Regions from separate parts of the Agrobacterium sp. NPDC058088 genome, predicted to be linked through region 1. Evidence: riboswitches for the same ligand, from Rfam matches in the RefSeq annotation. Region 1 holds a riboswitch; each other region holds the start of a gene.
What was found. Region 1 has a riboswitch for thiamine pyrophosphate ahead of ACFVTJ_RS12545 (ABC transporter permease). Riboswitches for the same ligand answer to the same signal wherever they lie in the genome.
Positions count from the first base shown of each region.

Region 1 (7,600 bases):
CCGGTGCGCTTTTCATGGGCCTTGGCCTCGCATTGCTCGCAAACCTGCCTTTCTCGATGCAGTGGCCAATGCGGCTTTCCCTACTCATTCCCTGGGCGCTGCCGCTCTCCTTTGCAGGTCTCATCTTTGCTTGGTTCTTTCATTACGAATACGGGGTCGTCAATGATGTGCTCAACCGGCTGGGTTTCGAAGGCATCATCTGGTTCAACTCGCCGAACTGGGCATTTGCTGCCATCTGCCTGACGATCATCTGGAAGACCTCTTCCTTCATGGCGTTGATGATCCTCGCCGGCCTGCAGACGATCCCGCGCTCGCTCTACGAGGCAGCGGATGTGGATGGCGCCGGCAAGATCAGGCAGTTTTTCGAAATCACCCTGCCGCTTCTGAAGCCCTCGATTGTCGTCGCCCTCATCTTCCGCACCATCACCGCGCTGCAGACCTTTGATATTCCTTACATGATGACCGGCGGCGGCCCCGGCACATCCACCACGACGCTTGCCATGTACATCCACCAGAACACCGTTTCCTTCCTCGATCTCGGTTATGGTTCGGCGCTCGCGGTCATGATGTTTGCACTTTCCATGTGCGTCACCGCCGTTTATCTCCGCATTATCAGGACGAAGGACTGAGCCATGAGCACCGTTGCTACCTCCTCCGGTCTGTCCTCCTTCTTTTCCGGCAAACCGCTCCGCTTCATCGCGGCCTCCATTCTTCTGGTGAACGGCCTTTTTCCTGCGATCTGGATCCTCTTTACATCGCTGAAAACCGAGGCGGAGCTGACGGTCAAACCGATCACCTGGTTTCCGCACGCCCCGACGCTCGCCAATTACATGCAGGCCTTCTCCGATCAGCCGCTGCACCTCTTCCTGTTCAACAGCTTCATGGTGGCGCTGCTTTCCACCGCACTGACCATCCTGATTTCGGTGCTGGCGGCTTATGCGCTGGCGCGGCTGAACCTCAAGTACCGGGCGCTGATCCTCTCGCTCATCATCGCAGTCTCCACCTTTCCGCTGGTGACGCTGCTGGTGCCACTGTTCGAAATCATGCGTGCCTTGAACCTGCTCAACAGCTGGACGGCGCTGATCCTGCCCTACACGGTGCTGTCGCTGCCGGTCTGCACCTTGATGCTGGTCTCCTTCTTCGAAAGCATTCCGCGTGATCTCGAAAACGCGGCCATGATCGATGGCTGCACCCGCATCGGCGCGCTGTTCAAGGTCGTCGTGCCGCTTTGCGCGCCTGGTGTTTTCACCGCCGGTATTCTCGCCTTCGTGAATGCCTGGGACGAATTCCTGCTGGCGCTCTCCTTCAACTCCAACCCTGCGCTGCGCACCCTGCCCGTTGGCATCCAGCTTTATCAGGGAGAGTTCGCTTTCCCCTGGCCGGTCATTTCGGCAGCATTGGTGGTCGGCATCGTGCCGGTCGCGATCCTCATCGTCATCTTCCAGGAACGGGTTGTCTCTGGCCTCACCGCTGGTGGTCTCAAGGGCTAAAAGGTTAAGTCATGCATTTCGAAAAGACCCACGATGGATTTACGCTTGCGATCGGCAACCGCACCATCCTTTCCCATTCGCCCCACGAGCCGGCATTCTTCGCAGGTTTCGGCAAAGAACGGATGGATATGTATCGGGGCAATTTCGATATCGAAGACTACGTCATCGAACGAACCGCCCTGCGCCACGCCGAGGTGAGCGGCGACAGCGTCACGCTTTCCTCCGCACCGGGACAGACCCCTCGCCTTCGCCTGACACTCGAAGGGAATGCCATCCTGCTGACGGCGCTGGATGAGACCATCAACCGTCTCTGGCTGCGCGTCTTTGCGGAAACGGAGGAGCATGTCTGGGGCGGCGGTGAGCAGATGTCCTATTTCGACATGCGCGGAAGGCGCTTCCCGCTCTGGACCTCCGAGCCAGGTGTGGGTCGCGACAAGACGACCGAAATCACCTTCAAGTCTGACGTCAGCGGCAAGGCGGGCGGTGATTATTACAACACCAACTATCCGCAGCCGACCTACCTTTCATCGCGTAGATACGCGCTGCATGTAGAAACGAGCGCCTATTCGGTCTTCGATTTCCGCAATGGTGATTTCCACGAGATCGAAATCTGGGCCATCCCTGAAAAGATCGAATTTTTCGCCGGTGACAGTTTCACCGATATCATCTCCGCCTTGTCGCTGCGGTTCGGGCGTCAGCCGCAACTGCCTGATTGGATCTATAACGGCGCGATCATCGGATTAAAGGATGGCGTCAACTCCTTTGCCCGGCTGGAGAAAATCCGCGCGGCCGGCACGAAGGTGTCCGGCCTCTGGTGCGAGGACTGGGTGGGGCTTCGGCAGACATCCTTCGGCGCCCGCCTCTTCTGGGACTGGCAGGCAAATGAGACCCGCTACCCGCATCTGCGCCAGAAGATCGCCGAGTTAGCCGACCAAGGTATCCGTTTTCTGGGTTACGTGAACCCCTATCTCTGCGTCGACGGCCCGCTCTTCCCGGTTGCTGAAGCGGCTGGTTATTTCGCCACGGACGCCGAGGGCAAAACGGCGCTGGTGGATTTCGGCGAGTTCGATTGCGGCGTGGTCGATTTCACCAATCAGGCCGCTGCCGACTGGTTTGCCGAAGAGATCATCGGCAAAAACATGCTCGATTTCGGCCTGTCCGGCTGGATGGCGGATTTCGGCGAATATCTGCCGATCAACATCCAGCTTTCGAACGGCGTCGACGCCAAGCTGATGCACAATGCCTGGCCCAAGCTCTGGGCCGAGGTTAACGCGGAGGGCGTCAAAAGTCGTGGCAAGACTGGCGAAGCGCTGTTCTTCATGCGGGCTGGTTTCACCGGCGTGCAGGCCCATTGCCCGCTGATCTGGGGCGGCGACCAGTCCGTCGACTTCTCCCGTCATGATGGACTTGTCACCGTCATTTGCGGCGCACTCTCCTCCGGGCTCATGGGCAATGCCTATCATCATTCCGACATCGGCGGTTACACCAGCCTGTTCGGCAATGTCCGCACCGCGGAGCTCATCATGCGCTGGACGGAAATGGCCGCCTTCACGCCGGTCATGCGCACCCATGAGGGCAACCGCCCGCGCGACAATCTGCAGATCGATCAGGACGAAAAGGTTCTCGCCCATTTCGCCCGCATGACGACAGTCTATGTCGCGCTCGCTCCCTATCTGAAATCGCTTTCCGCCGAGGCGGCAAAGACGGGCCTGCCGGTGCAGCGGCCGCTTTTCCTGCATTACGAGAATGAGCCGCAAACCTATGCCATTCAGGACTGCTATCTCTATGGCGCGGATATGCTGGTCGCACCGGTCTGGAAGGCGAGCGAAACGCAACGCTCGCTCTATTTGCCGGGCAATGGCGAATGGGTGCACCTGTGGAGTGGCACGCAGTACCGCGGCGGGCAAGAGGTCACCGTTGCAGCGCCGCTCGGCGAGCCTGCGGTTTTTTATCGTGCCGATAGCGGCCATCGTCAGCTGTTTGAACAGGTTCGCAACATCCGCTGAACGATAGCCAAGTTCGTCTTTCCATCACCCCGTCAAGCGCGGTGATGTGATGGCCTTCTTGAAAAGCGCGGTCATCGCGTCGCTGATACCCTGCGACGGGCTGACCTCGAAGAACAGGCCCGGAGAAGCGCATTGCTGCATGCGTGTGCCGATTTCCGACTGGAAGGGTGCGATCCAGGTGTTGTACCAACCGTTTGTCGGTAGCGGCAGATAGGTTGTGTAGAGCACTGCAATCCGAAAACCCTTTTCCTTCAGCTTCGTGCAATATTTCACGTCGATTGGCTCCTGGCAGCGGCCACTCGTCGTTTTTTTAGTGCAGCTAGACGGCTTGTAGCTATCGCCGACGCCATCAGTGACGAAGAAGACGATCTTCTCGGGGCTCGCCGAACTTGCGCCCGTTCCAGAATTGCCAATTTTGTCGCCAATCTGGGTCAGGGCCCGGTCAAAATCGGTCTGCTGGTCGTTGTTGAACCCCTGTTTGGGGATCGACATCAGGTCGACTTCAGCGGCTTTTTTCTTGGCTGTCGCCAGATCCGACGTCAACGGCACGACTTCAAGCAGCTTCGTGTCTTCGGCTTTCTCTCCGAAGGAATAGACTGCCATACGATATTGATTGCTGCTTTTGCGCATGGACTTCGCCGTGTCCATGAGGCTTGCCGTCGCCTTTGCGACCACGTTGATGCGCGTTGTCACCCCGAGGCTTTTAGCCTTGTAATAATAACTGTTCGTGTCAACCACACCGTCTTTCACGATGTGACAGGCGAACGCGCATTTGTCGCTGGTATTCGCAACCATCGTTGCGACATCGGCCGGTGTGGCGCCCACGCCCATCGACGGGGTGTTATCCAGAAGGACATAGAAGTCGCTGAATGTTTCCGTCTCATATTTGGCGGTCGCCCTGCCCGCAACGGTGACGAGATCCTCTCCAAGTATCCGTGAAAGCGTCGTGCCGACGGACGCCTTGAAGTTGACCTCCGATTCGATCGCATTGCCGTGCTTGACAACCGATACGTCGAGGGACAGCAGCTTGTAGTCGGGATTGGCTCTCTCATTGCCTTCAAAAAATGCGGAGGCCTCATCGCCACCAAGCGTGATGACCCCATCACCAGACATTTCCTTTGCCTTGTGAACGCTCGCCGAGGTGTCGGACACCACCGCGAGGGCCGCGGCATCGGCGGCCATCTGCAGGTCCGATTTCACGGTCATGCCGTGCGCCACATCAAGAGCCACGCCCGCGACACCAATAAGAGGCACCATCAACAGGGCGCTGAGAATGCCGAAATTTCCCGATTTATCCTGCCAGAAGGTTTTCAACGTCGTCCCCGTAATTTTTCCCCGGGGGTCAAAATAGTCGTCCAATATTGAAAGGCAGTTTCGAGAGATAACTAATTTTCGATAAATCTAATTTCCTTAATAACTAATAGGCCGATGAAAGACGGCTGAACGCGATCACGTCTGACAAAGCATCCTCGGCGGGGACGTTGACATTTTTAAAACTTGACCTACAAAACAAGCTCTTCCGAGGGGAGTACCGCACGGTGCTGAGATGGCGTTGAGCCGGACCCTTGAACCTGATCCGGGTCATGCCGGCGTAGGAACGGAACTGTCGCGCCCTGGAGGCGCTGCCCTTTCTCTTCTCCGCTCTGCCTGATCTCCGTGATTGCCACAGCTGGAGACGACCGATGATGCTGAAACCTTCCGTCCTTCGCACATGGTGCGTTTGCGTCTGAGGCCCGGCTCATGCGTGCCACCCATGCGCTGAACGGTGTCGGTCTTCTGCTGCTTCTGTGGCAGACGGGGACATGGCTGTTTGCGCCGCCCCGTTACATCCTGCCGTCGCCCGCTGATGTTGCGTCCGCCTTCCTGCGACAGCCGGGCTTCCTGTTCGGTCAAGCCACGGTGACGCTTGGCGAAATGGCGCTCGGGCTAGCGGCAGGCGTTAGCGCCGGTGTCCTCGTCGCCTTCACGATTGCCGCCACCCCGCGCTTCGGCCGCCTCGTCTGGCCCATGGTCCTGGTGTTGCAGGCCTTTCCGGTCTTCGTACTCGCCCCCATCCTCGTCCTCTGGTTTGGCTTCGGCATGGCTTCGAAAGTGGTGATGACGGCGATCATCATCTTCTTTCCCATCGCGTCGGCTTTCACCGATGGCCTGAACCGCACGGACCGCGCCATTCTCGACGCCGCCTCGCTGACACAAGCGAGCCATTGGCAGATCCTCACCCGGCTGCGCGTGCCGCTGGCGCTTCCCTCGCTGATTTCGGGCTTGAGGGTGGCGGCGCCGCTCGCCCCCCTCGGCGCCGTCATCGGCGAATGGGTGGGCTCATCGGCCGGGCTTGGTTTCGTGATGATCCAGTCCAATGCCCGTATGCAGACCGATACCATGTTCGCCGCCATGGCCATTCTGGCCGTCATGGCCGTGGTGCTCAGGCTGATCGTGGACCGGGCGACAGCCAATCTCGCCCCCTGGGCCAAAGAAACAGAACACAACATTCCTTTCAGATATTTACGGAGACTTTCGGCACCATGAAACGAACTCTTCTTTCCCTCGCCATCGCAGCGGCAAGCGTGCTTGCGCCCATGCAATCTGAGGCCGCCGACAAGCTGACCGTGTTGCTTGAGTGGTTCGTGAACCCTGATCATGCACCGATGGTGATAGCCAAGGAACGCGGCCTGTTCACCGAGGCTGGGCTGGAAGTGGAACTGGTGCCGCCTGCCGATCCCTCCGCCGTGCCGCGCCTCGTCTCGGCAAAGCAGGCCGATATCGGTGTGCATTACCAGCCGAACCTCTATCTCGACCATGAAGCCGGTCTGCCGCTCGTCCGTTTCGGAACGCTGGTTGAAACCCCGCTCAACACCGTCACGGTTCTCGCCGATGGGCCGATCAAGAGCCTGAAGGACCTGAAGGGCAAAAAGGTCGGTTTTTCCGTTTCCGGCTTCGAGGATGCGATGCTGAAGCGCATGCTGGAAAAGGACGGCCTGACGAAGGATGATGTCGAACTCGTCAACGTCAATTTCTCGCTTTCGCCGTCACTGATCGCTGGCAAGGTGGATGCCACTCTGGGTGGTTTCCGCAATTTCGAGCTGACGCAGATGAAACTCGAAGGCCACGAGGGCCGTTCCTTTTTCCCCGAGGAACATGGCGTGCCGGCCTATGACGAGCTGATCTTCGTCACCCCCACCGATCTTGTAAAGGACAGCCGCCTGCCGCGTTTCCTCTCCGCCGTGGAGCAGGCCGCGATCTTTATTACCAACCATCCGCAGGACGCCTGGCAGCTTTTCATCAAGGCCTATCCGAACCTTGACGATGCCCTGAACAAACAGGCCTTCTTCGACACCTTGCCACGTTTCGCCAAGCGCCCTGCAGCACTCGACCGCGCCCGTTACGCCCGTTTCGGCGCCTTCATGCAGGAGATGCAGTTGATCAAGCAGGCCCCCGCAGCGGACGATATCGCCGTGGAGTTGCAACAGCCATGAGCGGCGATTTTCCGACAGCGGCAAAGGCCGCCGAGATTCTCGAGCGTGTGCGCCAGACCCGTCCGCGCGTGCATTGCCTGATGAACACCGTGGTGCAGAAATTCACCGCCGACGGCATCACCGTCATCGGCGGCATTCCCTCGATGACGACCTCGATGGAAGAAATCGAGAGCTTCGTTACCAAGGCGGATGCACTTACCGTCAATCTCGGCACGCTGGATGCCGAACGGCGCAAGGTCATCCGACTGGCCATCGAGATCGCCAACCAAGCTGGAAAGCCGTGGATCGTTGATCCCGTCCATTGCGATTACTCGCCGTCCCGGCTGGGATTTGCACGCGAACTCATCACCCTTTCCCCGACGATCGTCCGTGGCAACCGCGCAGAAATGAGCCTGATCGGCGACGTGCCGAATACGGTGAGGATCGAGACCGGGCCGGTGGATCATCTTCGCGACACAACCCGCAACGTCGGCATCGTCAACGGGCATCCCTGGATGGCGAAGGTAACGGGCACGGGCTGCCTTTCGGGCGGTGTCATCGCCGCCTTTATGGCAGTGGAAAAAGACCCGCTGGCAGCAGCGGCTTCCGCCCTCGCAGTGACGGGCGTTTCTGCCGAACTCGCCGCGAAGCA
Region 1 covers NZ_JBHVSU010000003.1:554,469-562,068, reverse strand. Annotated here, with positions in the region: gene ACFVTJ_RS12565 (carbohydrate ABC transporter permease) at 1-629, shown strand, start outside; gene ACFVTJ_RS12560 (carbohydrate ABC transporter permease) at 633-1,490, shown strand; gene ACFVTJ_RS12555 (alpha-glucosidase) at 1,502-3,496, shown strand; gene ACFVTJ_RS12550 (pilus assembly protein) at 3,521-4,810, opposite strand; TPP riboswitch at 5,009-5,111, shown strand; gene ACFVTJ_RS12545 (ABC transporter permease) at 5,237-6,022, shown strand; gene ACFVTJ_RS12540 (ABC transporter substrate-binding protein) at 6,019-6,969, shown strand; gene ACFVTJ_RS12535 (hydroxyethylthiazole kinase) at 6,966-7,600, shown strand, end outside.

Region 2 (7,600 bases), on a different contig from region 1:
AAACCCCTGGTCACAAAGTATTTTAGCCGCCTCGACAAGCGCGAAGACATCGGGCTGCAACGTATCATGATGACCGATGACCTCCAGCTTGATCCAGTTGGTGCGAAAAACCTCTCGCGCCATCTTCGCGGTCAGCACCGCTTCCTTGACGGTATGACAACCGGCGGTATTGGGCAGGATGTGGCGGTCCAGCTCGCGAATCAGCTCGAAGAACTGGCCGCCTTTCTTGCCGCCTGCCATCTCCCGGCGCAGCGAAATCGTCAGAATATCCGTATCGCTCGCCCGCACCGCATCCGCGAGCACGGCAGGGGATGGATAACGCGCCGTGCCAAGCAGAAGACGGGACGAGACCTCGCGACCATAAAGCGTCAGCATGGGCTCAGCCTCCCTGCATCGGCGAGAGGATTTCGACACGGTCGAAAGCCTTCAGCACGTAATCGGCGCGTTCTTCCGAATGCACGAGATCGCCATTGACCGCCGTCGCCAGCCAGTCGCCCTCGTAATCGAGGCTGGCGAGCAGCCCAGCCAGCGTTTCAGTGGCGAGATCAAGCTCGTCGCCATTGACAAGAAGTTTCATGATCCTGTTCCTTTTGAGATAGATTTTGGCAAATAATCCGCACCGCCTGCCGCGCCATGGATGGCGAGAGCAAAAAGCCGTGCCGGTGCGCACCGTTGATGAAGATGGTCCGACCATCCTCCGTGACTTTTGGCAGATTGTCGGGATAGGCAGGACGTCGGCCCGTGCCGGTTTCGATGATTTCCGCTTCCGCGAAGGCAGGGTGCACGGCATAGGCGGCATTCAGGAACTCCATCATCGAGCGGGCGGAAATGGCGCTGGCATAGTCAGTCTCGATCATAGTCGCGCCCACCATGAAGCGGCCGGGCTCGCGCGGCACGATATAGAGCGGAATGCGTGGATGCAGCAGCCGGATGGGACGGGAGAGGGAAACTTCCGACGTGGCGAGGTAAAGCATCTCTCCCCGAACCCCGCGAAGGTTGGGAATTTCTCCCACTGCCGCAGGTCCGGTGCAATCGACCACCCGGTCGAACCGCTGTTCGTCCACCGAAACGCCCATATGAAACCGCACACCCATGCCGCAAAGCCGCTCATAAAGTGACTTCAGTGCAAGGCGCGGATCGAGATGTCCCTCATCCGCAAAATAGAGCCCGGAGCGGAAGCGACCGGCAAGGTCGGGCTCCAGAGCGGCGATTCCAGCCTCATCCACCCAGCGATAGCCGCTTGTCCGCGATGCGAAACGCGACAGCTCCACCTTGTCGCGGGCGGGCGCCACGACCAGCGTGCCGTTGCGAACCACAAGGCCGGGAGTTGCGTCATCCCACCAGTCAAGCGCCACCTTGCCGAGTGTCAGAACCGCCTCTTCCGCGCTTTCACGCTCGCACCAGGGCGCCAGCATGCCGCCTGCATAGAACGACGCCCCACGAGAAGGCTCAGAATTGCGCTCCGAGATCTCGACGGCAACGCCACTCCGCGCCAGTTCGAAGGCCGCCGTCAGTCCGGCGACCCCCGTTCCCTTGATCAGAACACGCATCCTATTCGGCGCTCGCGGGCGTCGGAAGCGGCATGTAAAGCTCGCCGCCTTCCTTAAAGCGCGCCGCCATGGCCTCGAGCCCCTCCTTCTGCGCCTCGGCACGGATATCGTGGGAAATCCGCATTGAGCAGAATTTCGGCCCGCACATGGAGCAGAAATGCGCGACCTTGTGCGCCTCCTTCGGCAACGTCTCGTCGTGGAAGGACCGCGCCGTGTCCGGGTCGAGCGACAGGTTGAACTGATCCTCCCAGCGGAACTCGAACCTTGCACGTGACAAGGCGTCGTCACGCACCTGTGCAGCGGGATGGCCTTTGGCAAGATCGGCGGCATGGGCGGCAATCTTGTAGGTAATAACGCCCACCTTCACGTCGTTGCGGTCAGGCAGGCCAAGATGTTCCTTGGGCGTCACGTAACAAAGCATGGCGGTGCCGAACCAGCCGATCATTGCCGCGCCAATACCCGAGGTAATGTGGTCGTAACCCGGCGCAATGTCCGTGGTCAGCGGCCCCAGCGTATAGAAAGGCGCCTCACCGCAGGTCTTCAGCTGCTTGTCCATGTTTTCCTTGATCTTATGCATCGGCACATGGCCGGGGCCTTCGATCATCACCTGGCAATCCTTTGCCCAGGCGATCTGCGTCAGTTCACCCAGCGTTTCCAGTTCCGCGAACTGCGCCGCATCATTGGCGTCGGCAATAGACCCGGGCCGCAAACCGTCACCCAAGGAGAAGGAGACATCGTAAGCGCGGCAAATGTCACAAATCTCCTCGAAATGCTCATAGAGAAAACTTTCCTTATGGTGATGCAGACACCACTTGGCCATGATGGAGCCGCCGCGCGAAACGATGCCGGTGACGCGGTTGACGGTGAGTGGGATGTAATGCAGCCTGACGCCTGCATGGATGGTGAAATAATCCACCCCCTGCTCCGCCTGTTCGATCAACGTATCACGGAACACTTCCCAATTGAGGTCTTCGGCAATGCCGTTGACCTTCTCCAGAGCCTGATAAAGCGGCACGGTACCGATCGGCACCGGCGAATTGCGGATGATCCATTCGCGGATATTGTGAATGTTGCGGCCGGTCGAAAGGTCCATGACGGTATCCGCACCCCAGCGGATCGCCCAAACCATCTTCTCAACCTCTTCCGCCATGGAGGAGGTGACGGCGGAATTGCCGATATTGGCGTTGATCTTCACCAGAAAATTACGGCCGATGATCATCGGCTCAAGTTCCGGATGGTTGATATTGGCGGGAATGATGGCGCGACCGGCCGCCACTTCCTGACGCACGAATTCCGCCGTGACATAATCAGGAATATGCGCACCAAAGCTTTCGCCGTCACGCACGAGCTTTTCTTTTGCGGCCTCGCGACCGAGATTTTCGCGGATGGCGATGAATTCCATTTCCGGCGTGATGATACCGGCGCGTGCATAGGCAAGCTGCGTCACGGCCTTGTCAGCCGTCGCTTTCAAAGGCTGATTGCGCACTCCGAATTCTGGTGTCAGGCGCTCACCCGTGGCGAAGCCATTATCTTCCGGTTTGACATGCCGTCCCTCATAGGCCTCAACATCGCCGCGCGCGACGATCCACTCGTGACGCAGACGCGGCAGACCCTTTTCGATCAGGACTGTATGAGCAGGATCGGTATAAGGGCCGGAGGAATCATAGACCGTCACCGGCGGCTCGCCCGCCGTCGGGTGCACCGCGATCTCGCGCATCGGCACGCGGATATTCGGATGCAAAATTCCGGGCTTATGGATTTTCGTGGAGGCGGCATGCGGTCCGGTGGTGACCGTAAGCGGGATAGTCTTGGCAGCGATATTCATCTTGAGGCTCCAAAGTTTGACAGTGGAGACCCAGTTCGAGCCGGAATGATGGAAAATACCCGTGCGCCGATACGAAACGCCATGCGCCCGCCCGACATCAGGTCTTTGCACCGTCCCTACGCCAGTATGAACTGGATCAGGTTCAACGGGTCACTGCGCATGAAAGCAGAATCTCAGCCCCTTGACGGGACACCCCTGGTGAATGGCCACAGGAAAAGACACCGCCCGCATTTTGTCAAGGCCGCCTATCAAAGCTTGGCAAAGGTGCGGGAATGGCGCATGCTGCCGTTAGTTGTAATTAACCTAACGGTTTAGGTGAATATTATCGTTTGCGGCATAACGATAAGCACAAACCTTCCTAATGTTGATTTCATTGGAGATACGTCGGAATGAATGCGACTATTCGTGAAATACTAGCAAAATTCGGCCAGCTTCCCACCCCCGTAGATACGATTGCAGACGAAGCCGATCTTTATGCAGCGGGCCTTTCTTCCTTCGCATCGGTGCAATTGATGCTGGGAATCGAAGAAGCTTTCGACATCGAGTTTCCAGATAACCTGCTGAACCGCAAGTCCTTCGCCAGCATCAAGGCCATCGAAGACACCGTTAAGCTCATCCTGGATGGTAAAGAGGCAGCCTGATGAACATGACCGTTGCGCCGCAGGATGAAACGCTGTCCGCGCGCGCGGGCCGTGTCGCGATCATTGCCGCCAAACATGCCGACGAGGTGGATGTCACCGGCCGCTTCCCACAGGAAGCCGTCGACGCCCTGCGGCAGGAACGCCTGCTGGGAATTCAGGTACCCGCCTCGCTCGGCGGCGAAGGCGCTTCCGTTCAGGAGATTGCCGACATTTGCGCCCGGCTCGGCCAAGCCTGTTCGGCAACGGCGATGATTTTCGCCATGCATCACATCAAGCTGTCCAGCCTGGTGGAACACGGCGTGGAAAGCGAATGGCATGCGGGCTTCATGCGCCGCGTTGCCAACGAACAGCTTCTGCTCGGCTCCGCTACCACTGAAGGCGGCATCGGCGGCAATCTGCGCAACTCCATCTGCGCGATCGAAGTCGAAGGGGAAAGCTGCCGGCTGGAAAAGGACGCCACCGTTATTTCCTATGGCAGCAATGCCGATGCGATCCTCATCACCTCGCGCGCCCACAAGGATGCCGCGCCCGCCGATCAGGTGATGACCGTATTTCTAAAAAACCAATACACGCTTGAGAAGACCCATGTCTGGGATACGCTCGGCATGCGTGGCACCTGTTCGGATGGCTTCCTGTTCCGAGGCGAAGCGCCGGCGGTGCAGATTTTCCCAAAGCCTTTCGCGGAAATCGCTGCACAATCCATGCTTGCAAGCTCGCATCTGCTGTGGAGCGCCGTCTGGTATGGCATCGCGTCGGATGCGGTGTTGCGCGCCCAGTCCTTTGTCAGAACCGCGGCCCGCAAATCGCCCGGAACGGCTCCTCCCGGCGCGATCCGCCTTGCCGAGGTTTCCACCAAGCTGCAGGTGGTGAAATCCAACATCATAGCCGGTATCAAGGCTTACGAAGAGACCAAGAGCGACGCCGAAAAACTGATGTCGATGGCGTTTGCGGTGGCCATGAACAATGTGAAGATCTGCTCTTCGGAAACCATTCTCGAGATCATCGACCACGCCATGCTGGTCTGCGGCATCATGGGCTACAAGAACGGCACGCCCTACAGCCTCGGCCGACACCTGCGCGACGCGCATTCCGCCCGCCTGATGATTTCCAACGATCGCATTCTCGGCAATTCCGCCAATCTCCTGCTGGTTCACAGGCAGGACACCAGCCTCTTGGGATAAGACCATGGACATGCAAACATCGTTCCTCGATCGACTGTTCGAAGAAGGCCTGCTGATTGAAACGGGTGTGGACGGTCTTTATGGACGCAGCGGCCAGTTCGAGGACGTGATTGCCGCATTCGAGCGACTGATCGACCGCACGGGCTGTGGCGATGGCGCCGAGGCGATCCGTTTTCCGCCCGGCATCAACCGCGCCTATTTCGAAAAGAGCGGTTACATGAAGAGCTTCCCGCAGCTTGCTGGCACGGTCCATTCCTTCTGCGGCTGCGAGCTAGACCATGTCAGCCTGCTGAAAACCATGGATGAGGGCGGCGACTGGACCAAGGACCAGAAAGCCACCGACATCGTGCTGACGCCGGCGGCCTGCTATCCGCTTTATCCGACGATCGCCAAGCGCGGCGCGCTGCCTGCCGGCGGCGGTCTCTATGACATCCAGTCCTATTGCTTCCGCCACGAACCCTCCAAGGACCCAGCACGCCAGCAGCTGTTCCGCATGCGCGAATATGTCTGCATGGGTACCGAGGCCAATGTCACCGAATTCCGCCAGACCTGGATGGATCGCGGCGTCGAGATGATGAAAGCGGTCGGACTCGATGTCACCATCGATGTCGCCAACGATCCTTTCTTCGGCCGCGCGGGCAAGATGCTCGCCAACAACCAGCGCGATCAGAACCTGAAGTTCGAACTGTTGATCCCGGTAACGTCAACAACAAACCCGACAGCCTGCATGAGCTTTAACTACCATCAGGATGCCTTCGGCCAGAAATGGGGTCTGAACCTCGATAATGGCGATGTCGCGCACACCGCCTGCGTCGGTTTCGGCCTTGAACGTATCGCGCTGGCGCTGTTTGCGCATCATGGCCTCGACGTCAAGAAATGGCCTGCGAAAGTCGTGGAAACACTCTGGGGCTGATTATCCATGCGGCAGATTTTTCCCGGTCTCGATCCCAAAAACTATGTGCAGCATCCGCTTCATTCCTCCGAAAGAATGTGGCCGGAGACCAATTGCTACATTGATTTATGGATCGAGGTGCTGGCCTCGAAAGGCTTATCCCCGGAAGCCATGTTCGGTTTCACGCTGACGCAGGAGTTCGAAGGCGACCAGTTCACCTTCTTCAAGGTGCCGCTGGAAGACCTCGAGGCGCTTTATGGGATCCGCGCCACCGAGCTTGCGATCTTCGACAGGGTGGAAAACCACATCGAGACGCAGTTGGAACGCGGCCGCATCTGCCTGATCGAGATGGACAGCTTCTATATGCCCGATACCCATGGGGTGGGCTACCGGAAGGAACACGGCAAGACCACCATCGCCATCAACCGGCTCGATCTCGACAAGCGGGAACTGGACTATTTCCATAATGCCGGCTTCTTCCATCTCTCCGGCAATGACTTTGACGGGCTCTTCCAGCATCATCTGGCTGAAACCGACCCGCCTTTCCTGCCCTATACGGAATTTGCGAAATTCGCGGACGGCAATCCTTCGCCGGCGCATGTTCGCAAGACCGCCGAACGGCTCCTGAAGTTTCATTTTTCCCGGCGACCTTCCACCAACCCGGTCCGGGCCTTTGCAAAGGTGTTTCCGGCGCAGGTGGAAAAGGTTGCAGACCGGCCCTTCGGATTTTTCCACAAATACGCGTTCAATACGCTGCGCCAGCTCGGTGCCAATTTCGAACTGGCGGCAAGCCACTTCGAATGGTTGGACGCGGATGGTTTTTCTGAGGCAAAGAACCACGCCCTAAAAATTTCCGAAGTTGCCAAAACTGTGCAGTTCCAACTCGCCCGCGCAGTCGCCCGCCGAAAATTCGATGCGCTGACCACCGTGCTCGATCCGGCCGCGGACGCGTGGGATGGATTGATGGAAAGCCTTGGCGAAAAACTATCTGATGCCAGCGAGGCCGCGTGAGGACCTATCTTCCGGGCGAAAGCGAAGAAGTGCTGAGTGAAGGCTGGACGCTGACACTGACGCCTGCCGATGCCTTTGAGACCCCATCCGATATTCCGGCATCACTTGAAAGCCTGCATGTCTCCGTTCCCGGCACTGTGGCGCAGGCTCTGGAAACGGCCGGAAAATTCGATCGCCTGGCCCCCGTCGCCCTCAATGACAGGGACGCATGGTACCGGTTGACGATGATTTCAGATGCCCGGGAGCGGGCCATCCTGCGCTTCGATGGTCTTTCCACCATTGCCGAAATCTTCTTCAACGGCGAACTGATTGCCGCGAGCCAAAGCATGTTCGAAAGACTGGAAGTGCCTGTTGCACTGACGGGTGCGGACGAGCTTTCGATCTGCTTTCGGGCACTCGGCCCTCGGCTCGAAAAAACCGGTCCCCGCGCCCGCTGGCGGCCGCAAATGATGAATACGCAGGGGCTGCGGCTGATCCGCACCACGGCGCTGGGCTATATG
Region 2 covers NZ_JBHVSU010000009.1:166,576-174,175, reverse strand. Annotated here, with positions in the region: gene ACFVTJ_RS20830 (thiazole synthase) at 1-375, opposite strand, end outside; gene thiS (sulfur carrier protein ThiS) at 380-577, opposite strand; gene thiO (glycine oxidase ThiO) at 546-1,550, opposite strand; gene thiC (phosphomethylpyrimidine synthase ThiC) at 1,552-3,375, opposite strand; TPP riboswitch at 3,471-3,582, opposite strand; gene ACFVTJ_RS20810 (acyl carrier protein) at 3,765-4,016, shown strand; gene ACFVTJ_RS20805 (acyl-CoA dehydrogenase family protein) at 4,016-5,197, shown strand; gene ACFVTJ_RS20800 (amino acid--[acyl-carrier-protein] ligase) at 5,202-6,110, shown strand; gene ACFVTJ_RS20795 (DUF1839 family protein) at 6,117-7,100, shown strand; gene ACFVTJ_RS20790 (glycoside hydrolase family 2 protein) at 7,097-7,600, shown strand, end outside.
Region 2: it holds a riboswitch for thiamine pyrophosphate, as region 1 does, so the genes downstream of both, thiC (phosphomethylpyrimidine synthase ThiC) here and ACFVTJ_RS12545 (ABC transporter permease) in region 1, are expected to answer to the same signal.

Region 3 (7,600 bases), on a different contig from region 1:
GGCCCTTATCCCCGACCTGACCTTCCTGGCCGAAGGCGCGGGCATGGCGGCGCGCAAGCTCGATACGCTGCGGCGTGTTGGGGTGACTGGAAAGGAAGTCGAGGCTCTGGTCGTTTTCGGGATCAGCCGACGAGAACCGTGCATAGGCCGCCATGGAATCCAGAAAACGCGGCGACGCGTAAGGATCGTAACCGGCCTCGCCCAGCATGCGAACCCCAATGACGTCTGCCTGCAATTCCTGCTGACGGGAGAAGGCCGCAAGCCGCAGCTTGCCGCGTGCCAGTGCCTGTTTGCCGGCGAGATCGCTCGACAGAACTTCCGCAACCACACGGCTGGCAATCACCTCCGCCTCTTCGCGGCGCTGGCGTTCGATGCCGTGGTTTGCGGTGACATGGCCCATCTCGTGCGAAAGCACGGCCGCCACTTCGGACGCATCATTGGCAAGCGCCAGCAGGCCGCGCGTGACGTAAAGATATCCGCCGGGCAAAGCGAAAGCGTTGATGGCGGGCGAATTGAGAATGGTGATGCGGTAGGATTGCTGCGGATTTTCCGACACAGCCGTCAGCGCGCCGGCAATGCGGGCGACCAACCGTTCCGTCTTGGCATCGCGATACTCGCCGCCATAACTTGCCACGATACGCGGATGTTCGCGTGCACCCATCTGGGCACGTGGATCGTTCTTCTGCACCTGTTCCACGGTCTGCGGATTGTCCGAGGGACGCAATGTGGACTGATAGGCCGGGCTGAACAGGGACTGGCACGATGACAGCAGCACGGCGGACGCCGTCAGTGCAGACCACGCCGCAGCAAGCCTGCCGGAACGGCGAAGGCCTGAACCGGAGAAAAGCCCCCGCTGTGCAGTCATGCTATTTTTCATTCTCTATGCCTGCCCCTTAACGTTCCTGATCATCCGTTAATTGCAGACCAGAATAACCGATTCGCCCCAATGGGCGATGAATGCCAAAGCGGTAAAAACGATCCACCAAGCCCTGAATATTCCTGAAGAACGCAATAATTCCCATCTTTTCTCGGGCAACAACTTGAAACTGGCAAGTGCAAATTAGCGCCATTGAAGTCATCTAAAGCGATTGCCAGCGGCACGCGTCGAAAATAAGGCGATCAGCCATTCAGAAAACTATCGACCGCCTTCACATTTTGTGTGGCGAAGAAATCTGCGGTCGCGCCTGCGTAGACAACGCGGCCACGCTCAAGAAAAACCACCCGCTGCGCCAGCTTTTTTATGTCGTCGGGATGATGTGTGACAATAATCACCGTATTTTTTGTTTCGTCGTGCAAGTCGAGAAGCAGAGACGTCATGCCCGCCCGCAATCCCGGATCGAGCGCGGCGAAGGGTTCATCGAGCAACATGACCGGTTTTTGCCGCACCAGGGCACGCGCCAGCGCCGCCCTTTGCCTTTCTCCGCCGGAAAGCGTACCCGGCAGGCGCCTGTCGAAACCCGCAAGACCGACGCGCGCCAGCGCCACTTCGATCTTCTGCCGGCCCTCCGCCCGCAATTTCAGGCTGGGGCTGACGCCGAGGGCGACATTGGTGAAAATATCGAGATGGGCGAAAAGATTATTGTCCTGAAAGATCGATGAAACCGGCCTTTCCGAAGGATCCTTTGCCGTGATGTCCTGTCCATCGATAAGCACACGGCCGGAGTCCGGCACCTCGAAACCGGCCACGAGATTGAGGAGCGTCGATTTTCCCGAACCGGAGGCACCGACGACCGCCGTCACCTGACCTTGCGGGAAGGTGCAATCGAGTTCGAAATCCTGCGTCCCGAGCCGTAGCCTGACATTATCCAGCTCCACGGCAAAATCGTCGCCTGTCATATACGAGCCCCTGCTGATTGGGATGGTCTGGAAACACCGCCTGCGGCAAGCAGCAGGCAAACGATGCCGAGGAGGAAGGCATATCCGGCGGCGTCATTGGTGCGATAGCTCCCCATATTGCTGTAAACCAGCCAGGGCAAGGTTATGAAGTTTTCCGATCCGAACAGCGCAACCGCCCCGAGATCGCCGAGCGACAACGCCATGGCAAAAGAAAGTGCCATCAGCATGGGCCGCCGAAGAACCGGCAGATCGGCAAACCGCAACCGCGAAAAGCCCTGAAGTCCGAGGCTGGCGGAAAGCCGGCCGGTGCGCAGGAAATGACTGGTGAAGGCCGGCTCCATCACCCGCATGGCCAGCGGCAGGGCCATCAGCATATTGATGAGCGCCACGAGAACGGGCGCATAGAAGCTGACATCACCGAAGATCCGAAGCAGCAGGAACCAACCGCTTCCAAGCACGACGGGCGGAACAAGCAGCACCAGCGAGGAGCCCGCCCCAAGCAGTGCGGAAAGCAAGCGGAGAGGCCACGCCACCTTGCGTCTGGAGCCGATGGCCTGGCGCGCGCCGATAATCGCCATGCAGCAGAAAACGACGAGAATTGCCGACAGCATGGCGATGGCGAGACTGGTCGCCGCAGCACGCAGGAAGATCGGCGCGGTGAGCAGGCGCGGCAGATCGGCCTGCAACCCCGAAACAGCGATGGCGATAAGCGGCAACCCGACCAGAAAAACAGCAAAAGCGATTGCCGCGCCGTCCCACAGGCGCGCTGCGGTGCTTTTGCCGTCGAAACGCTGGATGCTGCGACCAAGCGAGGAGATTTCCGCTTCCGGTGACGGCAAAAAGGCGAGGAGCGCAAGCAGGATTGCGGTGAGCACAATCTGCAGAACCGAAAGCGCGATTGCCCGCTGCGGATCGAAATCGAACCGCAGCGCCTGATAGATCGCCACTTCCAGCGTCGTTGCTGCCGGCCCGCCGCCCAGAAGAAGCACAAGCGTGAAGCTGGTGGCGCACAGCATGAAAACCAGCCCGGCGATGCCAGGAATGAGCCGCGAGACCGCCGGCCATTCGATGAAACGGAAAACTGAAACCGACCCCATGCCGAGACTTGCCGCCATGCGCCAATATTCTCCCGGAATGCGCTCCAGCCCGGCCAGCATCAGCCGCACGGAAAGCGGCAGATTGAAGAAGACGTGAGCAATGAGAATGCCGGAAAGGCCGTATATGCTGAAAGGCTCATCCGCACCGGCAAAAACAAGGGCACTGTTCAGCACGCCCTGCCTGCCCCAGATAGTGATGATGCCGAAGGCACCGACGATCACCGGCAAACCCATTGGCACCGCCATCAGCCGGATGATCCAGATCCTTCCCGGAAACTCTCTGCGCCGGGCGAGTGCCAGAGCGACGGGCAGACCGAGAACGATAGATAAAAGGGTAGATAGCATCGCCTGGTAAAGCGTGAAGCGCAGGATGCGCAACGTATAGGCATCCATGATTCCGGCGGCGGATGGGCCGGCATCAAATGACAGCAGCGCAAAAACCGCGAGCGCCATGAACAAGAAAACGGCGGCAAAGGCCGCCGTCCCGAAAATGACTGACCGCCGATAATCGCGACGCAACATCATGTGCGAGCGTGCCTCTTCCTCAGTTCATGCTCATGGCCGAAAGCCATTCGTCGATCCAGGCCTTGCGGTTCTTCGCCACCTCTTCGGGATCCATCAGGAAGGTCTTTTGCGGCACGACGAGTTTGGAAAATGCCTCGGGCAAGGGTGCCGACGTGGCCGCGACCGGCATCATCCAGTTGTTTTCAGGAATGGCGTCCTGAAAACCTGATGTCAGTGTGAAAGCGAGAAACTGCTTTGCCAGATCCTTGTGCGGTGCGTTTTTGAGGAGACCAGAGACTTCGATCTGGATGTAATGCCCTTCGGAAAAGGCCGCAGCCTGATAACGCTCCGATTTTTCCGCGACCATGTGATAGGCGGGCGAGGTGGTGTAGGAGAGCACCATCGGCACTTCCCCCTTGGTGAAGAGGCCATAGGATTCCGACCAGCCCGGCGTGACGGTGAGAATGCGCTTCCTGAGCTTTGCCCAGGCCTCCGGCGCCTTGTCGCCATAAACCGATTTCACCCACAAAAGCAGGCCGAGCCCCGGCGTGGAAGTGCGCGGATCCTGAATGGCGATCTTCTGCGCGGGATCGCCTTCCACCAGCTCCTTCAGGCTCGTCGGCGGGTTCTTCACCGTCTGCGTGTCATAGATGACGGCAAAATGCCCATAGTCATAGGGTACGAAAACATCATCCTTGTAACCGCCCGGCACTTTGGCCGCCGACGCATCGATGCCGCTCACGTCAAAAAGACCGGTCTGTTTCGCCTCTGCGACAAGATTGGTGTCGAGACCAACGACCACATCCGCCTTGGATCCTGCGCCTTCAAGCTTCAGACGATTGAGCAGTGCCACACCATCCGCGACACCCACAAAATTGACCTTGCAGCCGCACACCTTCTCGAAAGCTTCCTTCACCTTAGGGCCGGGACCCCATTCGGAAACGAAGCTTTCATAGGTATAGACGGTCAGTTCCGGCTTATCCTGAGCCGCGGCGAGACCGGGCAGAAACAGCGAGGCGGCAATGACGGAATTCAGAAAAAGACGACGGCGCACGGGTATCTCCTCAAAAAACGAGAAGGAGTAGCCGCTTGTCTTTAAGCCGTCTAATCCCTCCGCCGGTATGAACCGGATCAGGTTCTTCGGGTTGGCAAGCCTCTCAGCCTTCTGCACATGAGCACAGAAGACACCCCGTTAGATCAAGATGATGGTTTAGTCCCGTCGTCTGTGATTGGCAAGACGGCCGAGATCAGCCCTGCCCCGTCATATGCACCAGTTCCCAGACGTGACCGTCGGGATCTTGAAAGCTGCCCGCATACATGAAGCCATGGTCCTGAACCGGTTTCCAGCTGCTGCCACCGGAGGCAAGCGCGGTCGCGATCATCCCGTCGATCTCCTCGCGGCTCCCGGCGGAAAGGCAGGTCAGAACCTCGGTGCTGCGCTTGGCATCGGCGATATCACCATTGATGAAATCGCGAAAACGTTCCTCCTGAAGAAGCATCACGAAGATGTTCTCCTCCACGATCATGCACAGCGTGCGGTCGTCGGAATACTCCGGATTGAAACTGAAACCGAGGGCCGTGAAAAAGCTTCTCGATCCCTCGATGTTCTTGACCGGCAGATTGACGAAAATCATGCGCATTTCAGACGTCCTCCAAACGAACGCGAGCATAGAACGGCAATTCCGCTTGCCTGTCAAAGGCCGAAGAAGGGCTGCTTGAATGGAGAGCGCCTGGTTTCAGCTCTCCAGTTCTTCGCGCAGCATCTCCAGCTCCAGCCATTCCTCTTCCATGGTCTCCAGCTTTTCGCGCAGCTTTTCCATTTCCTGCGCCAGCTTGTTGAAGGTCGCCTGATCCTTGGCGAAGAGTTGCGGGTCAGCCATGCGCTGTTCGCGTTTTGCGATCTCTTCCTGGGCCTTTTCCATTTCCTTCGGAAGATTTTCGAGAGCGAATTTTTGCTTGAAGGAAAGTTTGCCCTTGGCCTTGACGGGCTCCTGCGATGGCGAAGCTGAAGATACGGCTCTTGCCTTTTCCTGCCTTTCGGCCTTGCGTTTTTCTTCCGCCGCACCCTTGCGCTGCGCCATCATGTCCGAATAGCCGCCCGCATATTCGATCCAGCGCCCATCCGGCTGATCGGGATTGGCCGGCGCGATGGTGGAGGTGACGGTACGATCCAGAAAATCACGGTCGTGGCTGACGAGAATGACCGTACCGGAAAAACCGGCCACGATCTCCTGCAACAGATCGAGCGTTTCGATGTCGAGATCGTTGGTCGGTTCGTCGAGAATGAGAAGATTGGTCGGCCGGGCCAGAATGCGCGCCAGGATAAGACGGGCGCGCTCCCCACCGGAAAGATTGCGGATGGGTGTGCGCGCCTGTTCCGGCTGGAACAGGAAGTCCTTCATGTAACCCGTAACATGCTTCACTTCGCCATTGACGAGAAGATTGTCACCACGCCCGTCGGTCAGATAATGGGCGAGCGTTTCGTTAGGGTTGAGATCCTCACGTTTCTGGTCAAGCGTGGCGATCTCCAGATTGGTGCCGAGCTTCACCGTGCCGCTGTCGGGTTCAAGCTGGCCCGTCAGCATCTTCAGGAGCGTGGTTTTGCCCGCACCGTTCGGACCGACGAGACCGATGCAATCCCCCCGATGAACCCTGAGCGAGAATGGCGCCACGATCACGCGCTCGCCATAAGCCTTGGTGATGGCGTCGGCCTCGATGACCAGCTTTCCGGATTCCCGCCCTTCGGTGACGGTTGCCTGTACGGAACCCTGCGGACCCTTGTGGCCGCGATATTCCGCGCGCATGGCCTGAAGCTCGCCGACGCGGCGCATGTTGCGCTTGCGCCTTGCGGTCACGCCGTAACGCATCCAGTGTTCTTCGCGCTCGATGGCCTTGCCGAGCTTGTGCTGTTCCAGCTCTTCCTCTTCCAGCACCTTGTCGCGCCATTCCTCGAAATGGGCAAAGCCACGATTGAGACGGCGCGACTGACCGCGATCGAGCCACACTGTGGAGGTCGAGACCTTCTCCAGAAAGCGCCGGTCGTGCGAGATCAGCACCAGAGCACTGCGCGTCTGCTGTAACTCGCCTTCCAGCCATTCGATAGTAGGCAGGTCCAGATGGTTGGTCGGCTCGTCCAGCATCAGAATATCAGGCTCAGGCGCCATGACGCGGGCAAGCGCCGCACGGCGCGCTTCGCCGCCTGAGAGGCTCTCCGGATTTTCCTGTCCGGTAAGACCCAGATGTTCGAGAAGATAGGTCACCCGATAGGGATCGTCACCCGGCCCAAGCCCCGATTCCGCATAGGCTTGCACGGTGTCATAACCCGCAAAATCCGGTGCCTGTTCAAGATAACGAATGGTAGCGGCGGGATGCCGGAAAACCTCGCCCGACTGCGCCTCGACCAGACCGGCAGCAATCTTCATCAGCGTGGATTTACCCGAGCCATTGCGTCCGACAAGGCAGATACGGTCACCGGGCTCTACCTGGAGATTGGCGCCGTCGAGCAGTGGGGTCACGCCGAAGGTCAGCTTTATATCGTCGAGTTTCAGAATTGGGGGTGCCAAGGCGTCAGGCTCCGGTCAGGTCATAGGGTCGGGCAAGCACGATGGCTTTGCCGCTTTTCAGCGAGAAATGCACAGGGCCGCCATTCGCGACATTGGAAATAGTGCGGGAGGAGCCGAAAGCAAGCACGAAATCATTAAGCGGATAACGCACATTGCCGATATTGAGCCCCTCAAGGGTGGTGAACCCGGCGACCGAAAACAGCGATCCGGCTGGCAGATCAATGGTGAGCGAACCGGCAAGCAGCGGCCTCGCCTCTTCTTCACCGGAGGTCAGCGTCACCCGGAAACCGCGCTCCGCAAGCGCTACGGCATAAAGAAGGTGCTGAAGCGCATGGTCGCTTCTCGCGCCACCGAGCGCGCCCACCAGCAGCAGCGAGTGTGCGCCACGCGAAAGTGCTTCGGAGACCGCGATCTCCCCATCTGTCACGGCCTTTGCCGCCGGATAGGGTTGCCGCGTCACATCGGGCCAGGCATTGAGCAGCTCTTCACTGGCGGAATCGAAATCTCCGACCCAAAGTTCAGGCGTAAGACCGAGCGGCGCGGCATGGCGCATTCCGCCATCGGCCGCAATCACGCGGCTATTCGCGACCGCCCGTTTCA
Region 3 covers NZ_JBHVSU010000009.1:8,536-16,135, reverse strand. Annotated here, with positions in the region: gene ACFVTJ_RS20120 (M48 family metalloprotease) at 1-865, opposite strand, end outside; gene thiQ (thiamine ABC transporter ATP-binding protein) at 1,120-1,836, opposite strand; gene thiP (thiamine/thiamine pyrophosphate ABC transporter permease ThiP) at 1,833-3,458, opposite strand; gene thiB (thiamine ABC transporter substrate binding subunit) at 3,478-4,491, opposite strand; TPP riboswitch at 4,529-4,639, opposite strand; gene ACFVTJ_RS20100 (VOC family protein) at 4,685-5,077, opposite strand; gene ACFVTJ_RS20095 (ABC-F family ATP-binding cassette domain-containing protein) at 5,174-7,000, opposite strand; gene ACFVTJ_RS20090 (thiamine diphosphokinase) at 7,005-7,600, opposite strand, start outside.
Region 3: it holds a riboswitch for thiamine pyrophosphate, as region 1 does, so the genes downstream of both, thiB (thiamine ABC transporter substrate binding subunit) here and ACFVTJ_RS12545 (ABC transporter permease) in region 1, are expected to answer to the same signal.